DNA from 2 places in the Streptomyces sp. LZ34 genome. Region 2 is predicted to be linked to the other one. Evidence: riboswitches for the same ligand, from Rfam matches in the RefSeq annotation. Region 2 holds a riboswitch; the other holds the start of a gene.
The links. A riboswitch is a leader RNA that binds a small molecule or an ion and turns the genes downstream of it on or off. The one in region 2 is predicted to bind cyclic di-AMP.

Region 1: linked by a shared signal. The riboswitch ahead of ACWY4P_RS24325 (M23 family metallopeptidase) and the one ahead of ACWY4P_RS15045 (M23 family metallopeptidase) in region 2 are both predicted to bind cyclic di-AMP.

What each region holds. Positions count from the first base shown of each region.
Region 1 covers NZ_CM132680.1:6,038,230-6,045,690, forward strand. Annotated here, with positions in the region: gene ACWY4P_RS24315 (hypothetical protein) at 1-199, shown strand, start outside; gene ACWY4P_RS24320 (aldo/keto reductase) at 306-1,274, opposite strand; gene ACWY4P_RS24325 (M23 family metallopeptidase) at 1,448-2,599, opposite strand; cyclic di-AMP (ydaO/yuaA leader) riboswitch at 2,611-2,737, opposite strand; gene ACWY4P_RS24330 (PP2C family protein-serine/threonine phosphatase) at 3,023-4,201, opposite strand; gene ACWY4P_RS24335 (DUF6227 family protein) at 4,449-5,228, opposite strand; gene ACWY4P_RS24340 (hypothetical protein) at 5,671-6,147, shown strand; gene ACWY4P_RS24345 (hypothetical protein) at 6,402-6,980, shown strand; gene ACWY4P_RS24350 (hypothetical protein) at 7,239-7,461, shown strand, end outside.
Region 2 covers NZ_CM132680.1:3,853,179-3,860,639, reverse strand. Annotated here, with positions in the region: gene ACWY4P_RS15060 (DNA gyrase/topoisomerase IV subunit A) at 1-1,217, opposite strand, end outside; gene ACWY4P_RS15055 (M16 family metallopeptidase) at 1,431-2,819, shown strand; gene ACWY4P_RS15050 (M16 family metallopeptidase) at 2,816-4,219, shown strand; cyclic di-AMP (ydaO/yuaA leader) riboswitch at 4,506-4,703, shown strand; gene ACWY4P_RS15045 (M23 family metallopeptidase) at 4,717-5,541, shown strand; gene ACWY4P_RS15040 (GntR family transcriptional regulator) at 5,782-6,522, shown strand; gene ACWY4P_RS15035 (HPr family phosphocarrier protein) at 6,739-7,020, opposite strand; gene ACWY4P_RS15030 (GNAT family N-acetyltransferase) at 7,231-7,461, shown strand, end outside.

The DNA of each region.
Region 1 (7,461 bases), 2.2 Mb from region 2:
CGCGCGTGGGTGGCAGCAGAAGGCGGGCACCGGCACGGCGGCGGTGCTGAGCGGGCTGTACGTCGCGGCCTTCGCCGGGTCGCATCCGCTCGCCAAGAAGCTGGGCGCCTGGCCCTCCGTCCTCACCGTGGCCGGCGGGGTCGCCGCCGCGTCCTGGGCCGCCGCCGATCGACGGAGCGGGGCAGCCGCAGCCGCCTAGTCCACCGCCCGGCCCACAGTTTGCGATGGTTTTGAGACAGGGACACGCCGACGTCACGGCGTGTCCCTGTCTCATGTCCACCGCAAGCGCGTGAGGCGCGAAGCCCTTACTCCGATGCCGACGTCAGCAGCGCCAGCTCCTCCTTCGTCAGCTTCAGGTCCGCCACCGCCAGCAGCGCCGGAAGCTGGTCCACCGTGCGCGCGCTCGCGATCGGGGCGACGACCGCGGGCTGGGCCGCCAGCCAGGCCAGGGCCACCGTCGCGTGCTCGGCGCCGTGGTTGGCGGCCACGTCGTCGAGTGCGGCGAGGACCTTCTGGCCGCGCTCGGTCTCCAGGTGCTGGGCCGCGCCCTGGGCGCGGGCGCTGTCGACCGAGGCGCCGGGGCGGTACTTGCCGGTGAGGAAGCCGGACGCGAGGGAGTAGTACGGGACGGTCGCCACGCCATGGCGGGCGGCGACGTCGGCGAGCGGGCCCTCGAAGGTGTCGCGGGAGACCAGGTTGTAGTGCGGTTGCAGGGCCACGTAGCGGGCCAGGCCCTCCTTCGCCGAGAAGTCCAGGGACGCCTCGAGGCGCTCGGCGGAGATGTTGGAGGCCGCTATCTCGCGGACCTTGCCCGCCTTCACCAGCTCGTCCAGCGTGGAGATGATCTCCTCCACCGGCACCGAGGTGTCGTCGAAGTGGGTGTAGTAAAGGTCGATGTAGTCGGTGCGCAGGCGCTTCAGGGACTCCTCGACGCCCGCCTTGATCGCCGCGGCGGACAGGCCGCGGGGCGTCGGGACGCCGGCGCCCACCTTGGTCGCGAGGACGATGTCGGAGCGGTTGCCCCGGGAGGCGAACCAGTTGCCGAGGATGGTCTCGGACTCCCCGCCCGAGTTGCCCGGCACCCACGCGGAGTAGACGTCCGCGGTGTCGACGAAATTGCCGCCCGCCGCCACGTAGGCGTCGAGCACGGCGAAAGACTCGGCTTCGTCCGCCGTCCAGCCGAAGACGTTCCCGCCGAGGGAGAGCGGGGATACGGACAGGTTGCCGATCTGCTTGCGGTTGTCGGTCTGCTCGCTCTGCTTGGTATCAGCCATGCATTGTTTCAGCGCGGAGGCGGAGGGGGGTATTCCGTCATACGGGCCAATGATCGGCAAAAAACCGACGGCCCTGGCGTCAAGGGGGGAGAGAGCGCCAAGGCCGCCGGGGTATGGGGGACCGGGTCAGCAGGTCATCGGGCCGACGTCGCCAGGGGGCGGGGTCGGGGCGGTCACGGGTTCAGTCCGTGGTCGCGGAGCCAGGGCATCGGGTTGATCGGGCTGCCGCCGCCCGGGCGGACCTCCAGGTGGAGGTGCGGGCCGGTCACATTGCCCGTGGCACCGACGCGGCCGACGACCTCGCCCGTCGTCACCGAGCCCGACGTACGGACCATCGACGACAGGTGGCAGTACCAGATCTCGGTGCCGTCGTTCAGCTTGAGCACGATGCGGTAGCCGTACGAACCGGCCCACCCGGCCGACTTGATCGTGCCGCCGTGCAGCGCCTTGACCGGGGTGCCGGTCGGGGCCGCGAAGTCCTGGCCGGTGTGGTCGGCCGACCACATGTCGCCGGCCTGGCCGAAGGACGCGGTCAGGGTGTACGAGGCGACGGGGAGGGTGTACTGGGCGGCGAGCTTGGCCAGGCGCTCGGCCTCGGCCTTCTTCCTGGCCGCCTCCTCCGCCTTCCGCTTGGCCTCGGCCTCGGCGGCCTTCTTCTTGGCTTCGGCCTCGGCCTCCCGCTTCGCCTCCGCGTCGGCGGCCTTCTTGGCAGTGGCGGCGGCCTTCGTGGCGGCGGCGTCGGCCGCGGCCACGCGCTGCGACTCGTCGGCGGCGTTCTGCTGGTTCTCGGCCTGCTGAAGGATGCGGGCGCGCAGCGCCTCGCCCGCGTCGGTGGCGCCGTTCGCCTCGTCCTGGGAGGTCAGGCCCGCCTGGGAGAGGGGGGCGGCCGCGGTGGTCGAGGAGTCGCCGGAGCCGGAGCCGGAGTCCGAGAGCAGCGAGCCGATGCCGGGCAGGTCCCCCGCGTCGGGGAGGGAGTCCTTCACCTTGTCGGCGACGTGTGCGAGGTCCGGCATGGATATGGGGGCCTTGGGACGGTCCTTGGCGCTCGCCATCCCGCCCGCGCCGACCGCCGCGATCACGCCGACGCCGAGGACGGCGCCGCTGCGCGCCATCGTGCCGCCGCGCTGCTTGGCGACGCGGTGCCGGCCGCGCACCGGAGCTATGGATTCCTCGGTGGGATTCCACTCGTCCCATGTCTCGGTGTCCTGGCCGGCCCTCGCCTCGGCGGCCGGTTCGAACCAGGAGCCGTAGCGGGTGGCTGTCCCCGCTCCGGCGCCGGACGTGCGGGACGGAGCCTCTTCAAGGGCAGACCTGTTGGACGCCACGCGGGCGCACTCCTTTCCTTCCCTCTCGCCTACCGGGTTAGCTGACGGGTTCGGAGCAGGAAGGTCTCCTACGGGTCAGGTTCGACCCGATTCACCCCAAGGTTGGTGGTTCCCCGGTTCCCTTGGTGTTGCTGTTGTCGCTCTGCTGCTGGTGCTGCTGTGCGTGCGGGATTCGGCGACGGCGCACGGTGCCGCCTCTTGCGACGGCTGTAACGACCGCGCTGCGTTATCGAACGTTAATAGAGAGCGTGACCTGATTCCAAGCCGTTCCCAGGAATCAGAGCAACCTTTGAGGTGAACTTAACGCCCAGCACGGGACAGATGAGGGCGAGTCGGCAGCGACCCGGGCACGCCCGGAAACACCTTCGAACTGATCGTGCGTCAATTGTTATCCGGAGGGATCATGCTCCACTACGGAGCGTGTCAGGGCCCGGCGCCCGGCATCACCGAGGCGCGGCGCAGCGCCAGCAGCGCCGCGGTCCCGCCGCCCGTATGCCGCTCCACATCCGCCACCAACGCGTCGAGCAGCTCGGCCGGTCCGGCGAAGCGGCGGCCGCGCAGCCGGGCCGCCGGGTCGTAGAACGTGCCCTGCGCGTCGCGCGCCTCGCTCACCCCGTCGGTGAACAGCAGCAGGGTCACCCCCTCCGCGAACGACACCTCCTCCACCCGGTCCGGCCACGCCCCCAGGTCGCCCATCCCCAGCGGCAGCGCCGGCATCTCGGGGTCGGCGCGGTGCACCGAGCCGTCCCCGTCCAGCAGCAGCGGCGACGGGTGGCCGCGGTTGATCAGGCGGAGCAGGGAGTCGCCGCGGGGGATCTCGGCCAGCACCGCCGTGAGGAACCCCTCGGCCTGCTCGTCGACGTCGGCCCGCCGGGCCCGCTCGCGCCGCAGCGCCCGCTCCAGCCGCAGCGCGAGCCCCTCCAGCGTGGCCTCCTGCTCGGCGGCCTCCCGGAAGGCGCCGATGACGATCGCGACCACCTCGACCGACCCCAGCCCCTTGCCCCGCACGTCGCCGATGATCATCCGTACGCCGTGCGGGGTGTCCTGCACCGCGTACAGGTCGCCACCGATCGCGGCGTCCTGCTCCGCCGCCACATAGCGGGCCGCGACGTCCAGGCCGGCCAGGCGGGCCGGTGGCTCGGGCAGTACGGCGCGCTGGGCCGCCTCCGCGATGCCGCGCGCCGAGGCCAGCTTTTTGGAGCCGCGGCGGACGACACGGTTGAAGAGGAGGGCCAGCAGGGCGACCGTCACGACGGTGGCGATCTCGGTGGCCGACTGGACCCAGTCCCTGACGCCGTGGAATTCGGCCAGCAGGCAGGCGGCGGCTACGGCGAGGACCGCGGTCAGGGCGGTCAGCCGCAGGGGGTAGAGCGGGGCGGCGACCAGCGGGGCGGCGGCGAGGAAAGGGGCGGCGGTGTAGGTGGCCGGGGTGGTGATGTCGTAGACGACGCCGACGATGATCAGGACGCCGGGGAGCCAGAGGGCGAAGCGGCGGCCGGAAGCGCTCCTGGGCACCTCCTCGCCCCCGCGGGGCGCGTCCGTACGCGGTTGCCCGCGCCGAGGCGCACGCGGTCTCGTACGTCGCCCCGTACGCCGCCTCATGGCCTTGTACGCCGTCTCATGCGCGGGCTCGTACGGGCACTCGCACAGACACTCACACGGGCACTCGCACGGGCGCCCGAACGAGCCCTGCTCCCTCGCACCCGCACCGGTCGCTCTCGCTTTCCCCTGGTCCGCTTCCCCTGGTCCGCTCTCGCCGCCTTCACCAGGCTCCCGGGTGACGGGGCGTCGGGCGAGTCGGTGTCGGCCAGGTGGGTGCGTCAGAAACCGGCGCGGGGGCGGAGGGGCGTCAGAGGTCGACGCCGAGCGCGCGGGCGTGGCGGTCCGCCGCCAGCTCGGCGGAGACCTCGTCGAGATACACCTCGCACACCAGCCGCCCGTCGGCGGTCAGATTGTGCTCCAGCTCCCACAGGACGATCTCGTCCCCGCCGGCCAGCAGGAACGCGTGCTCATAGAAGCGGCACCATGTCGCGTCGGGGCCGCCGGAGCGGCGGCGCGGCTTCGGGGCCAGCGCGATGTCATGGGCGAACGCCGTGGCGAGCAGCTGCTCGGTGTCCACGCCGGGGCGGTCGGGGTTCTCCGCGCGACGCAGGACGCGGCGGGCGTGGTCGGCCGAGTTGTCGGATACGTACGCACGGGGGGTCTCCACCGGCGCGACGGCGTGCAGCAGTTGCTCGGGAAGCCACAGCGGTAACCCCTCCAGCTCGTCCCAGCGGGCGCCGCCGATCCGCTCGTGCACCCGGCGCTCGGCCAGGGTCAGCGCGTCCTCGTCGGCGTAGAGCTCGAAGAGCGGGCTGCGGGCCGGGCCGGTGTTGTGCTCCAGCTCCCACAGCAACAGGCTGCTGCCGTCGGGGAGCAGGAAGATATGGCGGTAGGTGCTGTAGCCGAGCGGGCCGGAGGGCTCGTTGCACTGCCGGCAGGAGCGCAGCTCGGACTGGTGCATCAGGGCGTCGCGGGCCCGGCCCAGCACCGCCTCGTCGATCTCGAAGCCGTTCTGTGCGCGGGCGAGAAGCCCCTCCAGATGCTCGGCTGGAGTGCCGCCGCCCGTGCCCGCTCGTGAGTGCCCCATGTCTGTCTCCTCCCGCCTCCCGGCCGTCCGCTCGCCGTCCCCCCGGCGACTGTTCTCGCGCACTTACCGTAGCGGCGCGACCACAGGCCGCGCGTGCGGTTCGGCGAAGCCGTCTGTGGGCCGAGCCTCACTCAGTCCTGCGTCGGAACGCTCGGATATATCACCCGTTCGGCCCGTCGAACAACTCGGACGGTGGGATTCCGGATCCGCGCGGGGTTGACGGACCTCTTCCGTATTTCGCGTAAGAGCTTCACCACTCACCCGTCACCCGGAGCCCAATCGACCGGATTCCCTTGCAGGAAGCCGCAAGGCGAGCGAGGCAAAAGGGCGACCAATTATGCCGGACGAGTGAAGTGGAAAGCCAGCCCGAAGCTTTTACAGATTTTCTTCGTTGACGTGGATGTCCGTGATTCCGCGGCAGACACCCACCGGGAGGAATTAAGTGAACATCGCAAAGAAGGCAGCCCTCTTGGCCGCGACCGCCGGCACGATTGTGCTCATCGGCGCCAGCGGCGCGTCCGCCTACAGCGGTGGCGGCGGCGGCGTCCAGAGCAATGAGTGTGACACCCGCACCGGCACCACCCTGGACCCCTCCACGCTGGGCCCCAGCGGTGACATCGACATCTCCACCAGCTGTGTCAACGTCGACTACGGCGGCTCCGCTTACCAGAGCAACGAATGTGACACGCGCACCGGCACCACCTCCATCATTGGTGGGGCTGCCCCGTCGGGCGACATCGACATCCACACCAGCTGCTCCAACATCTCCTACCCCAAGGCCACCACCTCCCTCCGCTCCGGCGGCAGCGGCTACAACAACAACTACAGCGAGGGCCAGAACTACAGCGCGGGCCGCGAAGAGGGCCGCAACGACAACTACGGCAGCAGCAGCGGTCACCGTGGCGGCTACGGCGGCTGACCCCATGCCAAGCCCGCTGTGTTCCCCCGAATGAGAAACGCAGGGTGAACGCATCTCTGGCTTCCATCGCGGCCCCGGACACTGCTTCGTCCGGGGCCGCCTTGGCGTTGCGAGGAGGAATCGGCCAGCGCAGACTGACGATGTCTCTAATGCGCCGGACGGGTAGAGGTGCGGCGGCTCGGGGACCCATCGCCGACTGCCCTCGTTAGTCAGATGTTCGCGGATAACCGTCGAGAACCCACATTGGAGGCTTTATGCACAGGCGCAAGAGGACGGCGTTGCTTCTGGCGGCTGTAGGCGCGCTGGCCATCGGCGGCGCGGGCAGTGCCGGCGCCACCGAAAACGGCTCGGGCACCCAGTACGCGCCGGGAGGTCAAGGCGGCAGCCAGAAAAACCGCTGCGACACGAATTCCACCATCGGGCCCATCACGATCGTCGGCCTGGCTCCGACAGGAGACATCTCCACCGAGACGAACTGTGTCAACTACAGCGAGTCGGGAGTGACCGAGCAGAGCAACCGGTGCCGGACCAACTCCACCATCGGGCCCATCACCATTAACGCGGGTCTCGCCGGGTCGCCCGATATCAGCAGCCGGACGAACTGCATCAACTACAGCAAGACCGGTGGAGTCCAGAAGCAGAGCAACAAGTGCGAGACCAACTCCACCATCGGGCCCATCACGATCTCGCCGCTGGCCCCTGGGCCCAAGGTCACCACCGAGACCACCTGCTCCAACATCTCCGGAGCGGGAGACGGGAACGGGAACGGGAACGGCAAGCAGAACGACACCCGGAGCAGCAGCGGGAACAGCGGGAGCCGCTCCGGACGGTGAGTTCCTGACGGCTTCGCACACGGCCCCCGGCGGACAACTCCCGCCGGGGGCCGCGTTCATGGAGCCCCGTGTTGTGCGCTCATCTTGTGCAGCCATGAGGACACAACGGCGAAGATATCCTTACTGCGGCGGACGGGTGAAGCTGGGATCGGCCCCGGATCCTTCGCCAATTGCCTTCGTTGTTAAGGCGTCTGCGGAATTCGCGGAGAACCTAAATGGAGGCACCAACCAATGCAGATTGGCAAGAAGGCAGCTCTCATGGCCGCAGCGGCCGGCGCGATGGTCATCGGCACGGCGGGAGCCGCGAGCGCCTACGGCTTCGGACCCCTGGTCGGCTCCAGCGGCGGCATCCAGAGCAACTCGTGTGACACGCACACCGGCACTACCACGGACCCCGGTTTGGCCGCGCCCACCGGTGACATCAACATCGGCTCCGACTGCATCAACTTCACCAACTCCGGTGCGGCGATTCAGGCCAACG
Region 2 (7,461 bases):
CGGATGACCTCGTCGATGTCGAGCAGGGCGACCAGCAGACCCTCGACCAGGTGGAGCCGGTCCCGCCGCTTGGTGCGCCGGAACTCACTGCGCCGCCGGACCACATTGAAGCGGTGGTCGAGGTAGACCTCCAGCAGCTCCTTGAGCCCCAGCGTCAGCGGCTGGCCGTCCACCAGCGCGACATTGTTGATGCCGAAGGACTCCTCCATCGGCGTCAGCTTGTAGAGCTGTTCAAGCACGGCCTCCGGGTTGAAGCCGTTCTTGATCTCGACGACCAGGCGCAGGCCGTGCTCGCGGTCGGTGAGGTCCTTGACGTCCGAGATGCCCAGCAGCTTCTTCGCGCCGACCAGGTCCTTGATCTTCGAGATGACCTTCTCGGGGCCGACCGCGAAGGGCAGTTCGGTGACGACCAGGCCCTTGCGGCGCGCCGTCACGTCCTCCACCGAGACCGTGGCGCGGATCTTGAAAGTGCCGCGCCCCTTCTCGTACGCGTCCCTGACGCCGCCCAGGCCCACGATCCGGCCGCCGGTCGGCAGGTCCGGGCCCGGCACGAACCGCATCAGGGTGTCCAGGTCCGCGCCCGGGTGCCGGATCAGATGGCGGGCGGCGGCGATCACCTCGCCCAGGTTGTGCGGGGGCATGTTGGTCGCCATGCCGACCGCGATCCCGGAGGCGCCGTTGACCAGCAGGTTGGGATAGGCGGCGGGCAGCGCCAGCGGCTCCTGCTCGCTGCCGTCGTAGTTCGGGGCGAAGTCGACGGTGTCCTCGTCGATCGACTCGGTCATCAGCGAGGTCGCCGAGGCCATGCGGCACTCGGTGTAGCGCATCGCCGCGGGCGGGTCGTCGTTCCCCAGGGAGCCGAAGTTGCCGTGGCCGTCGACCAGGGGGACGCGCATCGAGAAGGGCTGGGCCATGCGCACCAGCGCGTCGTAGATCGACGCGTCGCCGTGCGGATGCAGCTTGCCCATGACCTCGCCGACGACGCGGGCGCACTTCACGAAGCCGCGCTCGGGCCGCAGGCCCATCTCGTTCATCTGGTAGAGGATGCGCCGGTGCACCGGCTTGAGGCCGTCCCGGGCGTCGGGCAGAGCGCGCGAGTAGATGACCGAGTACGCGTACTCGAGGAAGGAGCCCTGCATCTCGTCGACGACGTCGATGTCGAGGATGCGCTCCTCGAAATCATCCGGCGGAGGGGTCTTTGTGCTGCGGCGGGCCATCGCGCTTGCGGCTCCTTCAACTGCCGAGGCGGGATCTGACGCCGACCATTGTGGACCGGACCACCGACAAGTGTGGAACGGGCTATGGACAACGCGCTGCGCGAGAGATTCCCCGGCGGGAACTTCGCCAGATGTCCGTGCGCTTGCATACAGTGACAGGACCGCACTTCAAGCGGCTCGCACGCGCTCCATCCCGCGATCGAAGGGACGTACATGCCCATGGGTCACACGGCCACGGAACAAGCCGGCTCCGGCGGCCTGACAGCGACCGAGCACCGGCTGGCCAACGGCCTGCGGGTGGTGCTCTCCGAAGACCACCTGACCCCGGTCGCGGCGGTCTGCCTGTGGTACGACGTCGGCTCGCGCCACGAAGTCAAGGGGCGTACGGGCCTGGCTCACCTATTCGAGCACTTGATGTTCCAGGGCTCGGCGCAGGTCCAGGGGAACGGCCACTTCGAGCTGGTGCAGGGCGCCGGCGGCTCGCTGAACGGGACGACCAGCTTCGAGCGGACCAACTACTTCGAGACGATGCCGACCCACCAGGTGGAGCTGGCGCTGTGGCTCGAGGCGGACCGTATGGGGTCGCTGCTGACCGCGCTTGACGAGGAGAGCCTGGAGAACCAGCGCGACGTCGTCAAGAACGAGCGCCGCCAGCGCTACGACAACGTGCCGTATGGCACGGCCTTTGAGCGCCTGGTCGGCATGGCCTACCCCGAGGGCCACCCGTACCACCACACCCCGATCGGCTCGATGGCCGACCTGGACGCGGCCTCCCTGGAGGACGCCCGCGAGTTCTTCCGCACGTACTACGCGCCGAACAACGCCGTGCTGGCGGTCGTGGGCGACATCGACCCCGAGCAGACCCTGGCCTGGGTCGAGAAGTACTTCGGCACCATCCCCTCCCACGACGGCAAGCGCCCGCCCCGCGACGGCACCCTGCCGGACGTGATCGGCGGACAGCTGCGCGAGGTCGTCGAGGAGGAGGTCCCGGCCCGCGCCCTGATGGCCGCCTACCGGCTGCCCCACGACGGCACCCGCGAGGCCGACGCCGCCGACCTGGCGCTGACCGTCCTGGGCGGCGGGGAGTCCTCCCGCCTGCACAACCGCCTGGTGCGCCGGGACCGTACGGCGGTGGCCGCGGGCTTCGGCCTGCTGCGGCTGTCGGGCGCCCCCTCGCTCGGCTGGCTGGACGTGAAGACCTCCGGCGGCGTGGAGGTCCCCGACATCGAGGCCGCCGTCGACGAGGAGCTGGCCCGGTTCGCCGAGGAGGGGCCGACCCCGGAGGAGATGGAGCGCGCCCAGGCCCAGTTGGAGCGCGAGTGGCTGGACCGGCTGGCCACGGTCGGCGGCCGCGCCGACGAGCTGTGCCGGTTCGCCGTGCTGTTCGGCGACCCGCAGTTGGCGCTGACCGCCGTGGAGCGCGTCCTCCAGGTGACGGCCGAAGAGGTGCGGACCGTGGCCCAGGCCAGGCTGCGCCCCGACAACCGCGCGGTGCTGGTCTACGAGCCGGTCCAGGGCGCCGAGCAGGCCGACGCCGGGGTCGACACCGACAACGACGCAGCAGCCGACGACAACGACGCAGAAGGGGAGTCGGCCCAGTGAGCGACGCCGTCACCACCATGACCTTCCACCCGCAGCCGCAGGCGGGTGCCGCCAGGCCGTGGGCCTTCCCGGCCCCCGAGCGCGCCGAGCTGCCCAACGGGCTGACCGTGCTGCGCTGCCACCGCCCCGGCCAGCAGGTCGTCGCCGTGGAGATCAACCTCGCCGCCCCGCTGGACGCCGAGCCGGCCGGGCTCGACGGCATCGCCACGATCATGGCCCGCGCCCTGTCCGAGGGCACCGACAAGCACACCGCCGAGGAGTTCGCCGCCGAGCTGGAGCGCTGCGGCGCCACCCTGGACGCGCACGCCGACCACCCCGCCGTCCGGGTGTCCCTGGAGGTCCCCGTCTCCCGGCTGCCCAAGGCGCTCGGCCTGCTGGCCGACGCGCTGCGCGCGCCCGCCTTCCCCGAAGGCGAGGTCGAGCGGCTGGTGCGCAACCGCCTGGACGAGATCCCGCACGAGCTGGCCAACCCGGCCCGGCGCGCCTCGATGGCGCTGTCCAAGGAGCTGTTCCCGGCCGAGTCCCGGATGTCCCGGCCGCGCCAGGGCACCCAGGAGACCGTCGAGGGCATCGACGCCGCGGCCGTGCGGGCCTTCTACGAGGCGCATGTCCGCCCCTCCACGGCGACCGCCGTGGTCGTGGGCGACCTGGCCGGCGTCGACCTCGACAAGGCGCTGGCCGAGTCCCTCGGCGCCTGGACGGGCGGCGTCGCCGAGCCCCGCTCCATGCCGCCGATCACCGCCGACGACACCGGCCGCGTGATCATCGTCGACCGGCCGGGCGCGGTGCAGACCCAACTGCTCATCGGCCGGATCGGCGCCGACCGCCACGACCGGGTCTGGCCCGCCCAGGTGCTGGGCACCTACTGCCTGGGCGGCACCCTCACCTCCCGGCTCGACCGCGTGCTGCGCGAGGAGAAGGGCTACACCTACGGCGTGCGCGCCTTCGGCCAGGTGCTCCGCTCGGCGGCCCCGGATCCCTCCGGAGGGGCCACGGGCGCCGCGATGCTGGCCATCAGCGGCTCGGTGGCCACCGAGGTCACCGGCCCCGCCCTGGAGGACCTGTGGAAGGTGCTGGGCACGCTGAAGGAAGAGGGCCTCACGGACGCCGAGCGCGATGTCGCCGTGCAGAACCTCGTCGGGGTGGCCCCGCTGAAGTACGAGACGGCGGCCGCCGTCGCGGGCACGCTCGCCGACCAGGTCGAGCAGCACCTTCCGGACGACTTCCAGGCGCAGCTGTACGCGCGCCTCGCGGAGACCGGCACGGTGGAGGCGACCGCGGCGGTGGTGAGCGCCTTCCCGCCTGACCGGCTGGTCACGGTGCTCGTCGGTGACGCCTCACAGATCGAGGAGCCGGTCAGGGCGCTCGGCGTCGGCGAGGTGCGCGTCATCCAGGGCTAGCCAAGCTGACAGGCCGACAGAGTGACGGGCTGACCTGCCCGGTCGGCCGCGCGAGCGGCCCCGGTGAGGGCCCAACAGGCCGCTGCGACAAGGACCCTGGCGCCGTTACAGGCGCCGGGGTCCTTCTTTTGCTGGTCGTTTCGCCCGCTTTATGGCAGAGGTTGCCCGTCTGGCCGGTCGTGTCTGTGGGGAAACCAACAAAAAAGCGGAACCGTTTGGTGATCGAATGCGGTCGCGCTTAGCGTCAGTCCGGTTGTCCGCCCGAGACACGCCGCACCCGCGGCACGGACATCCATCGCCGAGTCCCCGTACGGCGCAAGCCAGGGGAGCCGGGGAACCAGCCTCGCCCGTCGCCGCCCACGGCGCCGGGAGGGTGATCCCCAGGGGTGAATCGGACGCCTTCTCCGCGAGGGGGAGGGGCCCGTAGGAGACCTTCCTGCTCCGAACCCGTCAGCTAACCCGGTAGGCGAGAGGGAAGGAAAGGAGTGCGCCGGACCATGGCGTTCACCCGTACCACCGGGAAGCACCGCCGCCCCACCCGGGCCCCCCGCACCGCCCGTTCCGGCGCCAACATCGCGGGCATAGCCACGTTGGCCGCCTCCGGTGTGGTCGCCGGCTTCGCCGCCCCGGCCCTCGCGGCGACGGACGACGCGCGCGGCTTCGAGGACACCGGACTGCGCCAGGCGGTCGCCATGGGCGACGAACTCGCAGACCAGGTCGCGACCCAGGCGCAGACCCAGCAGAACGCCGCCGAGGAGGCCGCCGCCAAGGCGCAGGCCGAGGCCGCGGCCCGCAAGGAGGCCGCGCGGCAGGCGGCCGAGGCGAAGCGAAAGGCCGAGGCGGCCGCGAAGAAGGCCAAGCAGGAGCGCGAGGCCAAGGATCGCGCGGCGCGCGAGGCGGAGCGCAAGCGGCTGAACACGTTCGTGTCGCCGATCACGGGCTCGTACCTCTCCACCGGCTACCAGGCGTCCAGCGGCCTGTGGTCCTCCGGCAGCCACACCGGGGTGGACTTCCACGCCGCGTCCGGGACCTCGGTGCACTCCGTCGGCTCCGGCACCGTCGTCGAGGCCGGCTGGGGCGGGGCGTACGGCAACAACATCGTGATCAAGATGAACGACGGCACGTACACCCAATACGGCCACCTGTCGTCCATCGGGGTCTCCGTCGGCCAGACGGTCACCCCCGGCCAGCAGATCGGCCTGTCCGGCGCCACGGGCAACGTCACCGGACCGCATCTGCACTTCGAGGCCCGCACCAGCCCGGACTACGGCTCGGACATCGACCCCGTCAGCTACCTGCGCTCGCACGGCGTGAACATCTGATCACGCCCCCGCGCTTCCCGAAGGCCCCGGTCCCGCGGACCGGGGCCTTCGGCGTACCCGCCCGGCCGCCTGGTCGCCTGGCCGCCTGGCCAAAAAATATCCATGAAATCCCCCCGCCCATCGGAAATTCCAGCTGCTTAGAATAGAGTCGCTGAACACGCGTCAATCGGCTGCGTTTCGCGGAGATTAAGGCGGAGGTTCGACAATGCGGGACCGGAAGTGAGCGGCGATACGACCGCGATGCGGGGCGGTCGCCGGATTTCGGCGCACGCGGTGTGTACGGCGATCCGTGACGATATCGTCTCCGGCACCTTCGCGCCCGGCAGCCGGCTGATCGAGGAACTCCTCGCCCAGCGCTACGGCGTTTCGCGCGTGCCCGTGCGCGAGGCGCTGCGCACCCTGGAGTCGGAAGGCTTTGTGACCACCCGCAGGCACGCGGGCGCGTGCGTCGCGCAGCCGTCCGACCGGGAGGCGGCCGACCTGCTGGACATCCGCGCGCTGCTGGAGCCGCTGGGGGCCGCCCGGGCCGCCCAGCGGCGCACCGAGGCACACCTGAAGGTGTTGCGCGGCCTGGTCCGGCTCGGCCAGGAGCGGGCCCAGCGCGGGCAGCTGGGCGAGCTGCGGCCGCTCAGCGACTGGTTCCACGAGACGCTGGCCCAGGCCTCCGGCAGCCCGAGCCTGGCCGGGCTGCTGGTGCAGCTGAGGCGCAAGATCGCCTGGGTGTATGCGGTGGAGCCGGCCCGTCGGCCGGCGACGCCCGCCCCGGGCGGCGCCCTGCGCTCCGACTTCTCGCTCCGGGCCGTGGAGTCCTGGGACGAGCACGGCGCGCTGGTCGACGCGGTGGCGCGCGGCGACGCGGACCGCGCGCGGGCGCTCGCCGCGGCGCACGCGGAGCGCTCGATGTCGGAATACCGGCTGCGCCGCCCCTCCCGCGTGAGGAGTTCGAAACATTCCGTAAACACGGCGGGTGTCCGGAATTAACAGCGGCCCCGTATACAACTTCTAAGAATTACCGCCGGTGTATCGCGGCCGTGGATTTCCGCGGCCGCGGATTTCGCGTCCCCATATTGCGTGGATAAACAGTGCGGCCGCGGTCCCCTGTAGTGGGTCACCGCGGCCGCGCCGTGTGGATGTGCCGAATTGATTCGCCGAGAATGCGCTGAGAAGCAGAGTCTCAGGCATATCGGGCGGAGTCAGTCAGACGGTCTCCGGAAGCTCCTCGAGCCCCTCCGCGACCAGCTTGGCCAGACGGTCGAGCGCGATCTCGGCGTCGTCGGCGGCGGAGGAGAGCACGACCTCCTCGCCGCCCTGGGCGCCCAGACCCAGCACCGCGAGCATGGAAGCGGCGTTGACCGGGGTGCCGTCCGCCTTGGCGATCGTGATGGGGACGCCGGCGGCGGTGGCCGCCCGGACGAAGATCGACGCGGGGCGGGCGTGCAGGCCCTCGGCCCAGCCGATGTTGACGCGGCGCTCAACCATGGTGTTGCCCTTCGGGTGCGGGGTTGCTGTTGTCTAGACCAATATCATACGGGACGCATGTTTGTGTCTGCCCGTAATGATGCCCGAGTGAGCCCGGGCATGCCCGTACGGGTCCGATATTGACTTTCCCCCGACACCTACTCCCCACGCAAGGGTGTCCGCCAATCGGACGTTCGGACCCCCTTCCGCCCGGGCCGTAGGCTTGGCCGCATGCGGCTGCCGTCCGACACCCACGCCTACCCGGCCCACTGGGAGGCCGACGTGGTGCTCCGCGACGGCGGCACCGCCCGGATCCGCCCCATCACCGCCGACGACGCGCAGCGCCTGGTCAGCTTCTACGAACGAGTCTCGGACGAGTCCAAGTACTACCGCTTCTTCGCGCCCTACCCCCGGCTCTCCGACCGCGACGTGCACCGCTTCACGCACCACGACTACGTCGAC